Regions from separate parts of the Clostridium neonatale genome, predicted to be linked through region 1. Evidence: riboswitches for the same ligand, from Rfam matches in the RefSeq annotation. Region 1 holds a riboswitch; each other region holds the start of a gene.
What was found. Region 1 has a riboswitch for cobalamin ahead of CNEONATNEC86_RS14235 (ABC transporter substrate-binding protein). Riboswitches for the same ligand answer to the same signal wherever they lie in the genome.

Region 1 (4,988 bases):
CTTTTAAGTATTCAAAAGCATCTAACACATCTTTTGGTACCTCAACATGTGCAATATATCCTCTTCCATTTGGTCCATATCCACTTTCATTATCATTCAATCGTGGTATTTCACCCATAAGCAGTGAAATATATCTTTCAATATCCCACATTCCTAATATATTATTTTTCTCAAATGTCAACTTATCTTCTTTAACTATAACTTTAGTCTTATATGAAGCATAGTTTATTATATTAATATTGGAATCATACTTTCTAAATCCTGCTTCCATTCTATGCTGCATAGTTGCATCTTGAATAATAATGATATTTTTAGCCTCAATATTTTTCTCATTCAACAAACGCAATGCATATGTTACATTATTACCACAATTAGTAGATTCCCTTTCTATATAATAATCTTTTATATTATATTTTGAATTCATATACTGACCCATTATATCTGCTTCCATCTTATTTTCTGTCTCAATTTCCGGGCATTCTTCTTTTACTTTTTTTCTTAAACTTTCAGTAGTATGACCTTCTCCTCCAACAATCATAAGCTTTTTAGCTACGCCATTTAACATAGCTTTTCCAGCTACTTTACAGCCTTCTAGTATGCTTCCACCAAATAATATTAATGAATCAGCATGTTCTATATTATATTTCTTTATTAATTCTTCTCTAGTTAATTCTTGTACATCCCTTTTTCCACAAAAATCTGCTAATATATTGATCTTTTCTGCTACAACTTGTAGGCTCATGTATTTATCTCCCTTCTTGTATATATAATAATTTACATTGAATTCTATCACATTTCTACACCAGCCAAATGATTTCTTTCTGCTTCTTTTAATATTCCATTGCCATCATTATCTCTATCTATATAAATAAGAATATATCCTTTCTTCATTTCTCCTGTTGATATACTTACTGAATCAATATATCCCCATATGATTAAACTAACATTTTTAGCTAAAGATATTGTTGAAACAGAATATACATTTAATAAAACATGATCTGCAACCTTCTTTTCTGAAGATCGTAATGTATTATAATAAGATTTATTTCTATTCTTAATTTTTAGTTAATCTATTCAATTCATCTATAGCAGCTACAAGTTCAGATTCATACTCTTCATATAAATCTCCTTCATCTTCTCCAAGCTGTTCTTCATAAAATCTTATCAAAGACTGAAGTTCATCTATTCTACTCATATTATTCTCCTTTTGTTATATTTTAATTTTTTTATAATACTTTAAGCGTAATATCTATACCAATTTTTTACACAATCAATTTTATATTGTTGTATAAAACAAAACAGTAATAAATTAACCATAAAAAAAATTCCTATATTTTTTCATATAATATGTGAATCAATTATTTTTTCTCCACAATTTCGCCTATATGGAGTTAAAATAACCATTCTTATTTATATTTTAACTCTTAATTCGCATATAATATATATAAATATTATATTCTAGTTTATTAATTTCTCAGAATAAAAATCCGCGAAAAATATAGCTGATTTTTATTCTGTTCATTACTATTTCTCTAGAAATGATTTTTTTTATTTTTTCTACTCCACACCATGAAAAGGCTCAATAAATAAGCAAATTCTTAAGAATTTAAGCATATATGTTCTAATATTTATAACTTTATTTCTTCTAACAATTGTAAAATTTTATCTTTATAGATATGTTTCTTTTTATGATTTTAAAATGTTAACTACAGTATTTATTATCTATATAATACATACGTAGATTCATCTTCTTTGTATCTGTGAGCTCATCTGCAACCAAATCTTAATTTATTACTTTATCTAATCCTTTTTTATAAAAGAGCTATGTTTTTATAGACACAAATAATATTTTTATATATACTTAACTAGTTATTTAATATATTGATATAAAAATAATATTGGTTAAAATTATCAAACAAAAATTGATATTTTTATTAAAAAGGAAGTTAGGTGAAATTCCTACACAGTGCCGCTACTGTAATTAGGGAATGCTGATTCAAAATACACCATTGAACATAACCATGTTTGAGAAGGAGAATCAGTGTACTGATCTATAAGTCAGGAGACTTGCCATTATTATAATATCGATACTCTTCGGTAAAAGAGTGATATTAATAAAAATTAAATATCAAATGATGACTAAGAGTATCCTTCTATCTTTATATTGAAACAAATAAATATCAAATGATAAAAGGAGACAACATGAAAAAACAAAAAAAATTAATAACAATTCTATTAAGCATGATCATTTTATTAGGTCTTGTTTCTTGTGGTCTAAACAATAAAAACATACAAAACAATTCTTCAATCTCACAATCTGAGCTAAATACTGATTCACACTATCCTGTAACTATAACAACATATAACTATGCAAAGGAGCCTATTGAAATAACTTTTAATAAGGCACCTGAAAAAGTCGTAGCTATTTATCAAAATTCTATTGAAACAATGCTTGCATTAGGACTTGAAGATAAAATGGTTGCTGCTGCAGGTCTTGACCATGACGTAAAAGATGAATATAAGGATAGTTTCAGTAAAGTAAGTTATTTAGCAGAATTTACTCCTGATAAAGAAACTATAGTAATGGAAAAACCTGATTTTATATTAGGATGGTATTCTTTATTTGATGACAAAAGATTAGGTGATGTTGACTACTGGATTAACAATGGAACAAACACTTATATCTCATTAAATAGTGGAATATCTGAAGAAAGAACCATTCAAAATGAAATTACAGACATATTAAATATAGGTAAAATCTTCAATGTTGAAGATAAGGCTAAGGCTTTAGTAGATAATATTACTTCAAAAGTTGAAGAAGTTACTTCAAAAGTTGCAAATAAAGAAAAACAAACAGCTATGGTAATAGAATATTTTGATGATGATATCTATACTTATGGAGCTAAAACTTTAGCTGGAGATATGGTAACAAAATTAAAGGCAGAACTTTTAAATCCTGAAGGCGGAAATATAGGTGCTGAAGACTTAATAAATTTAAATCCTGATTGTATTTTTGTTTCTTATATGGACAGAGGAGATGAAAATGTTCCTATAGATGAAGTAAACAAAATACTTAATAACCCTGCTTTTTCAAGTCTTTCAGCAGTAAAAAATAAAAGAGTTTATGCAATACCATTAGGTGATATGTATTCCAGCGGTATAAGAACCATAGATGGTATAAACACTTTTGCTAATGGATTATATGGAAATGAATAAAAAACTTTTCAAAGATGTTCCTATATATTTAGGAACTTCTATTCTACTTTTAATCATACTTTTTTTATCAATATGTCTTTCTGTTACCATAGGATCTGTTGATATAAGTATGAAAGAAGTTTATGAAGTTATATTATATAAATTGTTTGGTATTGGTTCTTCATATAGTGGAACTGGTCCTATTTCTGATGTGGTCTGGCTTATAAGAATGCCAAGAATAGTGCTTGCTATTTCTGTAGGCGCTGGACTGTCTGTAGCTGGAATAGTTATGCAAGCGATAGTAAAAAATCCTCTTGCTGATCCTTATATACTAGGTGTATCATCAGGAGCATCTCTTGGTGCCACCCTTTCAGTAATTCTTGGATTTGGGAGTATCTTTGGAAGTAACTCAATTGGATTTATGGGCTTTATTGGCGCCTTTACAATATCTATTTTAGTTTTAGTGATATCAAATATTGGAGGACGAAGTAATTCTATAAAACTTCTTTTGGCAGGTATGGCACTAAGTTCAGTATGCAGCTCCTTTTCAAGCTTTTTAGTATATATATCTGATGATTCACAAAAATTAAAGACTATAACTTTTTGGTTAATGGGTAGCCTTGCTGGAGCAAAATGGGATGAAATAATCATCATACTTCCAATTATTATTTTAGGAACAATATTTTTTATAACTCAATATAGAACATTAAATTTAATGTTATTAGGTGATGAGGTATCAATTACTTTAGGCACAGATTTACATAGCTATAGAATCATATATCTAGTAATAACCTCTCTTATGATTGGCATATTGGTTTATGCTTCTGGTATGATAGGATTTGTGGGGCTTATTGTTCCACATCTAGTAAGAATAATTTTGGGAACTGATCATAGAAAGATAATACCAATAGCAGCTCTTTTAGGATCTATAATCTTAATATGGGCAGATGTGTTTTCAAGAGTAATAATAAAAGGAACTGAAATTCCTATTGGAATAGTTATATCAATAATCGGAGCACCATTATTTGTATGGCTTATGATTAAAAAGAATTATGGTTTTGGTGGTAATAAATAATGAATATAAAAACAGAAAATGTTAATGTAGTTTTAGAGGACAACAATATATTAAAAGACATAAATATAGAAGTTGATAATAAAGAAGTTGTAGGCATAATAGGGCCTAATGGAAGTGGAAAATCTACTCTTTTAAAATGTATATATAGAGTATTAAAGCCAAGTAATGGCATAGTAAAATTTGATTATGCTGATATAAAAAATATATCTGTAAAAGAAAGTTCAAAAAAATTAGCTGTGCTGTCACAGCATAATAACTATAACTTTGATTTTACTGTTAAAGAGATAGTTCTCATGGGACGCTCACCTCATAAAAAATTTATGGAAAGAGATAATAAAGAAGATTATGATATCGTAAATGATGCTTTAAAAAAAGTTGATATGATGAACTTTAAAGATAGAAACTTTCAGAGCTTATCTGGTGGAGAGCAGCAAAGAGTAATACTTGCAAGAGCTTTAGCCCAGCAGCCTAAATGCTTAATATTAGATGAACCTACAAATCATTTAGATATAAAATATCAGTTGCAGCTTATGAGAATAGTTAAAAGCTTAAATATAGAAGTGATTGCTGCCATTCATGATTTAAATATTGCTACTATGTATTGTGATAAAATATATGTTTTAAAAGACGGAAAAATAGTTCAGTATGGCACTCCAAAAGAAATTCTTACACCACAGCTTATAAAAAATGTCTATGAAGTAGATGCAAAGCTTATAGT
Region 2 (4,988 bases), on a different contig from region 1:
ACATAATAATGAGAAAGGTGCCATTGTTCCATACAAAACAGCAGCTAAAATGGCATATGTTACTGCATTTCTTTGCTTTAAATGCATATTTTATCCCTTCTTGCTTTCAAAACTTTCTTCTATATATTTTTCTAAAATTTCAATAGTTTTAGGTACTTTTAAATTTTCATTTAAAATTCCTTTACGCAAAAGATTTTTATATAATTTTATTGTATATGGTACTAATAAATTTGCTTTATCTAATGTTTCATCATCTAAAAATATTTCTTCCGGTTTTCCTTCTTTTACTATGTCTCCATCCATAAACACAAAAATTCTATCAGCCCATTTTAATGCTTGATTTACATCATGAGTTGATAAAATAACTGTCTTACCTTTTTCAGTTAGTTCATCAATAAGATTATTCACAACATTTGTATATTTCGGATCTAAGGCAGATGTTGGCTCATCTAATATTATGACCTCTGGATCCATAACAAGAATATCTGCAATAGAAACTCTCTTTTTTTGTCCTCCACTTAAAAAATGTGTTGGTTTATTTACAAAAGGTTCAATTTCCAGCTCCTTTATAACTTCATTAACTTTTCTTTCAACTACCTTTTCATCTATTCCCAAATTTAAAATTCCAAACGAGATCTCTTCATAAACGCTTGCTGAAAATAGCTGATTGTCTGGATCTTGAAAAACTATCTGGACTTTACTTCTCAAATCTAATAATCCTTTTCTTGTATATTCTATTTGCTTATCTTCATAATAAATATTCCCATTCGTAGGTCTAAGTACACCATTTAAGCATAAAAACATGGTAGATTTACCTGAACCATTTCCGCCTATAAACGCTATTTTCTCGCCTTTTTTTATATTAAAATCTATTTTTTTTAGTGCTTTTGTTCCATCTTCATACACATAACTTAAATTTGCAACCTTTAAAATACTATTACTCATATAGACCTCCAACAAATAATTGCTATAATTATTAATGCTACTTCAAAAATTATTGATAAAATAATTTCTTTTCTTTCTGCCTTTACATATCTTTTTAAAACATTTATTCGCCCGTCATAACATCTTGATTCCATTGAATCATATAACATTGAAGATTTTTTTAATGCACGAATAAACATTACTGCACATAAACTGCTTGCAGATTTTAATGATGTTTTGAAATTTCTATTACCTAATCTACATTTTTGCGAAGTATAAATAGAATTTGATATATCTAATAATACAAAAATGAATCTATAAATTAATAGTAATAATTCAATAATTAGCTCTGGGCAATGTATTGTTTTAAGCACATATAACAAATCAATCACTGGAGTTGATAAAGATAAGAAATATAAGCATGACACTGCTGCAAGTGAAACTAAAATTAAATTACAACCATAATAAAAAGATGCTGTCGTTATAGATATGTATTTTCCAAATAGTGCAATTGAAATTGAAGATAGTGGTTCATCAGAGATGTTAACAATTATAGCTATAGTGCTTAAAATTAGAAATCCTAGTGGAATAATCATTAATTTCAAATAATATTTTAAAGAAGTCTTACCAATAAATACGGTAAGACTTCCCATACATAAAAGGATTAATAATGAAATGAGAGGTAAACGTGCTATTACACATATAAATAGTGTACTTACTGCAACAAATGATTTCAAGCATGGACTTTTATATCGTAATTTGGACGAATATGCAAGTTTATCTATCATTATCATCTTTCATTTCCCCTTTAAAAGTTATTTTGATTTTTCTTTTCTATTTCTTCCTCTTTCCATTAATGTACCAAGTCCGAACCCAAAGATTCCTGCACCAATAGCTGCTTGAAGGCAGAATAATAAAGATTCTGTTTCCCCACCTGGTGGCTCATAAATAGGTGAAAACCAAGGCTTGTATTCATCAACTTCAAGTATACTGCTTATTGCGTTTGACGCTTCATCATCTGACCCACCAAATTCTGAATCTTTTATAAATGCTAGTGGAACTACTGCAATAATTACACAAAGAAGAATTAAAATTATACATGTCTTAACTTTACTACTCATTTATAACTCCTCCTTTTAAAAATCCTATTTCAGTAAGCTCTTGCTTTGCATATGATTCAAGAATCATAACTACAACAGCAGTCAATATACCTTCGATTATAGCAAGTGGAACTTGTGTAATTGCAAAAATTCCAAGGAATTTTACAACTGATGCTCCTACTCCTCCTACTTGTGATGGATAGGCTAGTCCAAGTTGGAAAGATGTTACACAATATGTGAATAAATCACCTAAACATGCCCCTAAAAATACTCCAACCATTCTGTTTATTTTTAATTTTTCACATAATTTATAAATTCCGTATGAAAGAAATGGCCCAGCAATTGCCATAGAAAATGTATTTGCACCTAGAGTTGTTAGTCCTCCATGTGCAAGTAAAATTGCCTGAAATAGTAATACTATAATTCCTATAATACTCATGGCACTTGGTCCAAAAAGCATTGCGCCAAGTCCTGTTCCAGTTGGATGTGAACTACTTCCTGTAACTGATGGAATCTTTAATGCAGAAAGTACGAATGCATACGCCCCTACCATAGCTAAAATAAGTAGTGTTTTTCTATGTTCTGCTGCCGTCTTCTTAATTGAAATAAATCCATAGATTAAAAATGGAATACATAAAACACCCCATACTATACAATATTTAGCAGGCAGATATCCTTCCATAATATGCATTGCATTTACACCTTTATTAAATCCGAACATAATTAAAAGAGTAAGTCCAATTACAGTTAATCTTTTTTGTTTATTTGACATATTTATCCTCCTTATTTAAGTAATAAAAAAGTCCTTTTATAGTTTATTCTAAATGAATAAACTATAAAAAGACGTGACAAAACTACCTCCAAATTAATGGAAATAAATTTTAGACACTTTGCCATCGTCCGTAACATAGTGTAATAGCCTATTAAAAAGGCAGGTCTTCTGACTTAGGTATCTTAGCAGTACTCCATCTTCCCATATACTAAAAATATACAGTGATTTTATAATTATTTCAGAATATAATAAAAATCAGATTACATTTTAGAAATAATTATGGCTTCTACTCCTCCATTACAGCGGCGGGACCGTATGGGACTTTCACCCATTTCCCTATTCTCTTGGCCTGCAATTAATAATTGCACCAAGCACCTTTTTAATATTAAATTATCATTGTAAAGTGTAACATTATAGGATTTATATGTCAACTTATATATTGTAAATATGATACACATTTTACTGAAATTTAATTTATTTATATTATTTTATGGTTATTAATAATATAATATTACTTATTTTCTTGTGTCTGCTTTATAATACTTTCCATTTGATCTTTACTTAATGCTCCACTTACATATCCATATACCTTCCCATATTCATTTATCATAAATGTGGTTGGAAGTGACATTATATTATATTTTGAGAAAACTTCTCCACTTTCATCAAAAACTACTGGAAACGTATATCCTTCATCTTTTAAAAACTGCTTTACTCCATTCATATCTTTTTCTCTTCCACCAGGATTTGAAACAGCAATAATTACAATATCATCATTATTTAAATTGTGTTCATTGTATAACTCCTCTATATGAGGCATCTCAACTTTACATGGACCACACCAAGTCGCAAAAAAATTTAAAAATACTGTTTTGCCCTTATAATCTGATAAGGTATGAGTATTTCCATATTGATCAGTAAGTGAAAAATCAACTGCCTCCATAAGATCTTTATTATTACTACCATTATGCTCATTCTTACTTTCATCACTATAATCATTTTGTGCTTTATTTTCATCTTCTATCTTTTTATCTTTTGTTTCTTCATTAATGTATGAATTATTGCTATTTAAATATTTAGTTATATTATTTATACCTCCAGTAAAGGTCATAAGTCCCATTATAACCATTATGACTCCTCCAACTTTTATGGTATATTGAACAATTTTTTTATTCTTCTTTATAAAATTAAGTGCTTGTGTTGTAAATATTCCCAAAATTAAAAATGGTATTATAAATCCCAATGCATAAACTAAAACAAGCATATTTCCAAGTATTGTAGTTTTTGCACTAGAGGCAAGCAATAATATTGAAGATAATGCGGGTCCAACACACGGTGTCCATGCAAAGCTAAATGTAAATCCCATAATGTATGCTACAGATGGATTCATATTATTAAAATTAATTTTAGCTTTAATTTTAAATTCCCTATTTAAAAATCCAAAATTAAATAACCCTAATTGAAATAAACCAAGAAAAATTATTATTATACCTGAAATTCTACTAATAATCACTTTATAACTATTAAGTATCCTTCCAAGAGTTGTAAAGGATAATCCTAGTATAAAAAATACAGTTGAAATTCCAAGTACAAAAAATACTGTATTTAAAAATACCTCTCTTCTTTCATAAGTAATAATTCCATCACCACTTACTTTTTTTGAATTTCCCGCAAGATAACTTATATATATTGGAATAAGTGGTAATATGCACGGTGATAAAAATGAAAGTATTCCTTGAAAAAATACAAATATAAAACTTATATTTTTGCTATTTATTAGTGTATCAAACATTAATAAGCTCCCTTCTTAAAAATACAAATTAAACTTAATATAAAACCATTATACTAAAATTAGTATATATAATTATGTGATTTTATTACACTTTTTTAGTCAGCTCATCAAAAATTTTATACTTTACCTATACAAAAAAAGCCAGAAGAGAAAAAATCTACTCTGGGCCTCAATTACTAATCTACAAAACCTTTTCCATAAAATTTAATTCTCTTTAATTTCTTTATACAATTTCTTTAATTTATAAAGAACACTAAATATACTTAATAATAAAATTCCCTTAAATATACTTGAAATTGCTATGCTCCACCATATTCCATCAATACCTAAAAAATTAGGTTTGCTAAGTACATAAGCCATTGGAATTCTAATTCCAGTAAATATTATGCTTATTATAGAT
Region 3 (4,988 bases), on a different contig from region 1:
TGCAATCATATTAATAGGAAGGAATATTACTTTTTTAGAAGGAGTAAGCGTAGGGATTGGTGGAGCTTTATTTGGTATAGGCTGTCTATCATTAGTTTATAACTACTTAATAGTTGAAGAGCATGGAAAGCTTATGTATCCAGAATCAATGGCAATTTCTGAAACTCTTGTTGCATCAGAAGGTGGCGGAGATGCTATAAAATTTATGGGAATTGGTTTTGTAATAAGTGGTATTATAAATATTTTAACAGGATCATTTTTAAATGTAATTAATAATACTATTAATTTTATAGGAAGTAAGTTTTATAAGTGGAAGTTTTCTACTGAAGTAAATCCATTATTATTAGGTATAGGATTTATTGTAGGATTAGAAGTATCTTTATATATGTTTGCAGGTTCAGTTTTAGCTAACTTTGGTATTGCTCCATTGATAGGTTATTTCACTGATTTGGCAGATCGTAATATGCAGACATGGAATGATGCTACAATATTACTTCATCAAATGGATGTAAATGCAATATCATCAAGTTATGTTAAGTATATAGGAGCAGGAATGATGCTTTGTGGAGGTATAATAGGAGCTATTAAGCTTATACCTACTATATTTATTTCTTTGAAAGAAACATTCAAAGCAAAATCAGGAAGTGATAAAAACTCGGGAAAGAGTTCAGGTGAAATCATGGTACTTTTAGGAGGAATTATAATAGCATTTATAGCAGCATTTATAGTTTCTCAAAGTATTACAATGGCTATAATAGCCGTGATTGTTTCATTAATTTTATCCTTATTATTTGTAATTGTTGCTGGACGTTTAACTGGTACAATAGGAACATCAAATCTTCCTGTATCAGGTATGACAATAGCTTCATTAGTTATATTAACATTAGTATTTGTTATAATGGGATGGACTACTAAAGCTGATAATAAATCATTACTTTTATTTGCTGCATTTATGGTTGTAGCAATATCAGTAGCCGGTGGATATAGTCAATCCCAAAAAGTGACATATGTAATAGGTGGAAGTAAAAAAGAAATGCAAAATTCCTTTGCAATAGCAAGTATAATAGGTGTTATAGTTGTTACAGGAACAATAATGGTACTTTCAGGACAATTAGCGGTTACAGGAGTAAATGCACAATTTGCATTGCCTCAAGCCAATTTAATGTCTACATTAACTTCAGGTATAATGTCAGGTGATTTACCTTGGCCTATGATTATAGTAGGTGTTGTTATGGCATTATTTTTATTCTTATTGGATTTACCAATAATGACTATTGCTATAGGATTTTATTTACCTATATCAACAACTTCTATAATATTAGTAGGAGCCTTAATAAGGGTATTTGTTGAAAAAATGAGTAAAAGTGAAAAGGAAAAAGAAATTAGGGTATCAAATGGAATAAGTTTATCATCAGGGCTTGTTGCAGGTGGATCTATAATAGGATTGTTAGGAATTGTATTACAAGTAATTGGGATTATAACACCTAAAACTCCATTAGGATTTGCTGATAGTAATATGATGGCTATACTTTTATTAGTAATTTTAGTTGTAGCTACTACAATACCAATCATGTTATCTAAGGTGAACAACAATGAATAATGATGAAGTTTTAAACTTAAAATTTAAAATATGTGACTATATTAAATATGAAGTAGATAAAAACAGGCGAGTTACTGTACTTGAAAAGCAAGATCATAAAATACAGAAGTTTTTTAGAAGGTTAAGATTTAAAATTCCTATGTATAAAAAGATAATGTTAGATGAATATAGCAGTGAAGTATTTATGCAGATTGATGGGATCAAAACTGTTAAAGAAATAGGTGAGATTTTAGAAGGCAGATTTGGTGAAAAAATATATCCGCTTTATGAAAGATTATTTATTTTTCTAAATCATATATACATTAATTGTAAGTATATTGAAGAAGTAGAGTGAGAAATAGTTTATTGAAAACCGCACATTTTATAGTGATGTGTGTTTTTTGAAAAGAATATAAGAATTTAAAAATATATATTCTTTTAACGTGCTTTATTTTATAAGATACTGATAATACAGCAGCTATATGAATTTCATATTTATGTTTCAAAGTTAATAAAATTATTTATCCTTGAAATATATTAAAGAGGTATATATAATAAATTGCGTATTAGTATGGTGCTTCTATATTAACATAAGGTTTAGAAGTTAAAAGGGAATATGGTGAGATTCCATAGCAGCCCCCACTACTGTGAGAGAGGATGAAAGCCAAAATTATATTTACCATTGAGCATTAAGCTTGAGAAGGAATTTGGTAAGTAATATGATTCTTAAGTCAGGAAACCTGCCATAACTTAAATCGTGTTCTTCTTTGGGCGGGAGAAAACAAGAAGGAGATAAAATGAATAAACTATTAAAAAAAGTTTCGGTATTACTATTATTTGTTGTCATGTCTATAGGTTTAATGAGTTGTGGAAATAGCAATGTATCAGGTGGAAATAATGCAAAGGAATCAGCTCAATCAGAAAAGGTATCATATCCTGTTAAAATTAAAGATTCGTTTGGAAAAGAGCTAACACTTGAAAAAGAACCGAAGAAGATTATTTCTGTAGCTCCCAATATAACTGAAATTATATATAAACTTGGAGCAGAAGATAAATTAGTTGGAAGAACAGATTATTGTGATTATCCAGAGCAAGTAGAGAATGTAGAATCTATTGGAACGTTAAGAAAACCAGATATTGAAAAGATAATTGGATTAGAACCAGATTTAGTTATTGCTTCTACACATTTTGATGAAGAAAATACAGCTAAACTTGAAGCAGCAGGTATTAAAGTGATTGGTTTATATGAAGAAAATGATGTTACTGGTGTATATGGTATGATTGAGACATTAGGAACAGCATTAAATAAACAGCCAGAAGCAACTGAGACAGTAGAAGAAATGAAAGCTTCAATTGATAAAGTTACAAAAACTGTTTCTGAATTAGAAAAGCCGAGTGTATATTATGTTGTTGGATATGGAGAAAGTGGAGACTTCTCAGCACCAGAAAATACATTTGTAGGTCAGCTTATAAAATTAGCTGGTGGAAATAATATAGTACCAGAATCAGATAGCTGGTCATTTTCATTAGAATCATTATTAGAATCAGACCCAGATATTATAGTCGTAAGAGCAGGTGAAAAAGAAAACTTTATGTCTACAGAAGGATATAAAGAATTAACTGCTGTTAAAGAAGGTAGAGTATATGAAATTGACAATAATCTATTAGATCGTCAAGGCTACCGTAATTCAGAAGGATTATTAAAATTAGCTGAAATATTCCATCCAGAAGCATTTAAATAATAGGAGGATAATAGAGTGGAAGCAAAGAAAAAAAAGTATTGTTTTTATGTTATTATATTGAGTATTTTTTTGTTCCTATGTATATTAGCCTCTGCGTCTGTTGGATCATCATCTATTACAATTGGCGATAGTTTTAAAGTTATACTTTCTAAAATTCCAATTATAAATAATTTGATAGATACAGCAGATATAAAAGAAGTATATGAAGTTATTATTTGGAAGGTGCGCCTACCGAGGATATTGCAGGCTTCTCTTGTTGGAGGAGCCCTTGCAGTGGTGGGTTGCACCTTCCAAGCAATATTTAGAAATTCTCTAGCAGATCCTCATATACTTGGGATTTCATCAGGAGCATCCCTTGGAGCAACTTTGGCTATTTTATCAGGAATTACATTGAATTTTTTTGGTCTAGGAATAACTAGTATTTTTGCCTTTGTTGGTGCTATTTTATCAGTACTTTTAGTATATAAAATTGGTTGTTTAGGTGGACAATTTATGACTACAAATTTGTTATTAACAGGAACAGCTATAGGAACAATGCTGAGTGCATTAATATCTTTACTTATGATCTATAATAGGGAGCAATTAGAAAAAGTGTACTTATGGCAGCTTGGAAGTTTTAGTTCAGCTAATTGGAATAAGGTTATATTCTTAACGGTGATATCAGTAATTTGTGTTACTACTATATTTATGTTTGGCAGAGACTTAAATGTAATTTTGACTGGTGATGATATAGCAAGTAGCTTAGGAATAGATACAGTTAGATTAAAAAATATTTTGATATTAATATGTGCACTTTTAGTAGCATCCGGTGTATCTGTAAGTGGAACAATAGGATTTGTTGGATTGATAATTCCACATTGCATGAAATTACTTGTGGGATCAGATCATAGATTTTTAATTTTATTTTCTTATTTTGGTGGTGCTGGTTTTATGGTTATTTGTGATACTATTGCAAGAACAATAGCACAACCTACAGAAATACCAGTAGGGGTTATTACTGCAGTATTTGGAGCACCATATTTTATATATTTACTTTATCGTAATACAAAAAGTGGAAGGTTTTAAGATGTTGAAAATGAAAGATAAAACTTTATCAGTAAATAATTTATGCTGGAAGCCTGATAATGAAAATTATATATTAAATAATATTTCAGAAGATTTTCATGAAGGGGGATTTTATGGTATTCTGGGACCAAATGGATCAGGTAAGACTTCTTTTATACGTCATATTCTTAGATTTTTAGAGATAAAGGAAGGGAGTATTTGCTTAGATAATAGAAATATAAATAAATATTCTAGACAAGAAATAGCAACTAATATTTCTTTTGTACCTCAAAATGTTAATATGGATGTGAATTTTACAGTTTATGATATTATCTCTATGGGAAGGACTCCGTATCAAAAGAGATTCCAGGATTTATCTAAAAGAGATAGGGAGCTTATTGATCATGCTATGGAAGTCACTAATTGCACTTACTTAAAAGATAAAGTATTTTCCTATTTAAGTGGAGGAGAAGCACAAAGAGTATTAGTAGCAAGGGCAATAGCTCAAGATACAAAATACTTGATTTTAGATGAGCCAATTTCTCATCTCGATATTAGATATCAAGTTGAATTAATGGAGACATTAAAAAAATTAAACGAAGAAGAAAACAAGACAATTATTG

Region 2: linked by a shared signal. The riboswitch ahead of CNEONATNEC86_RS11475 (energy-coupling factor ABC transporter permease) and the one ahead of CNEONATNEC86_RS14235 (ABC transporter substrate-binding protein) in region 1 are both predicted to bind cobalamin.
Region 3: linked by a shared signal. The riboswitch ahead of CNEONATNEC86_RS04905 (ABC transporter substrate-binding protein) and the one ahead of CNEONATNEC86_RS14235 (ABC transporter substrate-binding protein) in region 1 are both predicted to bind cobalamin.

Annotation. Positions count from the first base shown of each region.
Region 1 is NZ_UICR01000002.1:578,989-583,976, forward strand. Features, by position in the region: gene CNEONATNEC86_RS14230 (YdcF family protein) at 1-742, opposite strand, end outside; gene CNEONATNEC86_RS21325 (hypothetical protein) at 1,055-1,195, opposite strand; cobalamin riboswitch at 1,883-2,089, shown strand; gene CNEONATNEC86_RS14235 (ABC transporter substrate-binding protein) at 2,203-3,216, shown strand; gene CNEONATNEC86_RS14240 (FecCD family ABC transporter permease) at 3,203-4,270, shown strand; gene CNEONATNEC86_RS14245 (ABC transporter ATP-binding protein) at 4,270-4,988, shown strand, end outside.
Region 2 is NZ_UICR01000001.1:2,519,893-2,524,880, forward strand. Features, by position in the region: gene CNEONATNEC86_RS11455 (hypothetical protein) at 1-32, opposite strand, end outside; gene CNEONATNEC86_RS11460 (energy-coupling factor ABC transporter ATP-binding protein) at 91-945, opposite strand; gene cbiQ (cobalt ECF transporter T component CbiQ) at 942-1,718, opposite strand; gene CNEONATNEC86_RS11470 (energy-coupling factor ABC transporter substrate-binding protein) at 1,740-2,045, opposite strand; gene CNEONATNEC86_RS11475 (energy-coupling factor ABC transporter permease) at 2,038-2,745, opposite strand; cobalamin riboswitch at 2,938-3,190, opposite strand; gene CNEONATNEC86_RS11480 (redoxin family protein) at 3,308-4,588, opposite strand; gene CNEONATNEC86_RS11485 (MATE family efflux transporter) at 4,793-4,988, opposite strand, start outside.
Region 3 is NZ_UICR01000001.1:1,080,862-1,085,849, forward strand. Features, by position in the region: gene CNEONATNEC86_RS04895 (OPT family oligopeptide transporter) at 1-1,600, shown strand, start outside; gene CNEONATNEC86_RS04900 (hypothetical protein) at 1,593-1,934, shown strand; cobalamin riboswitch at 2,135-2,341, shown strand; gene CNEONATNEC86_RS04905 (ABC transporter substrate-binding protein) at 2,377-3,321, shown strand; gene CNEONATNEC86_RS04910 (FecCD family ABC transporter permease) at 3,337-4,386, shown strand; gene CNEONATNEC86_RS04915 (ABC transporter ATP-binding protein) at 4,388-4,988, shown strand, end outside.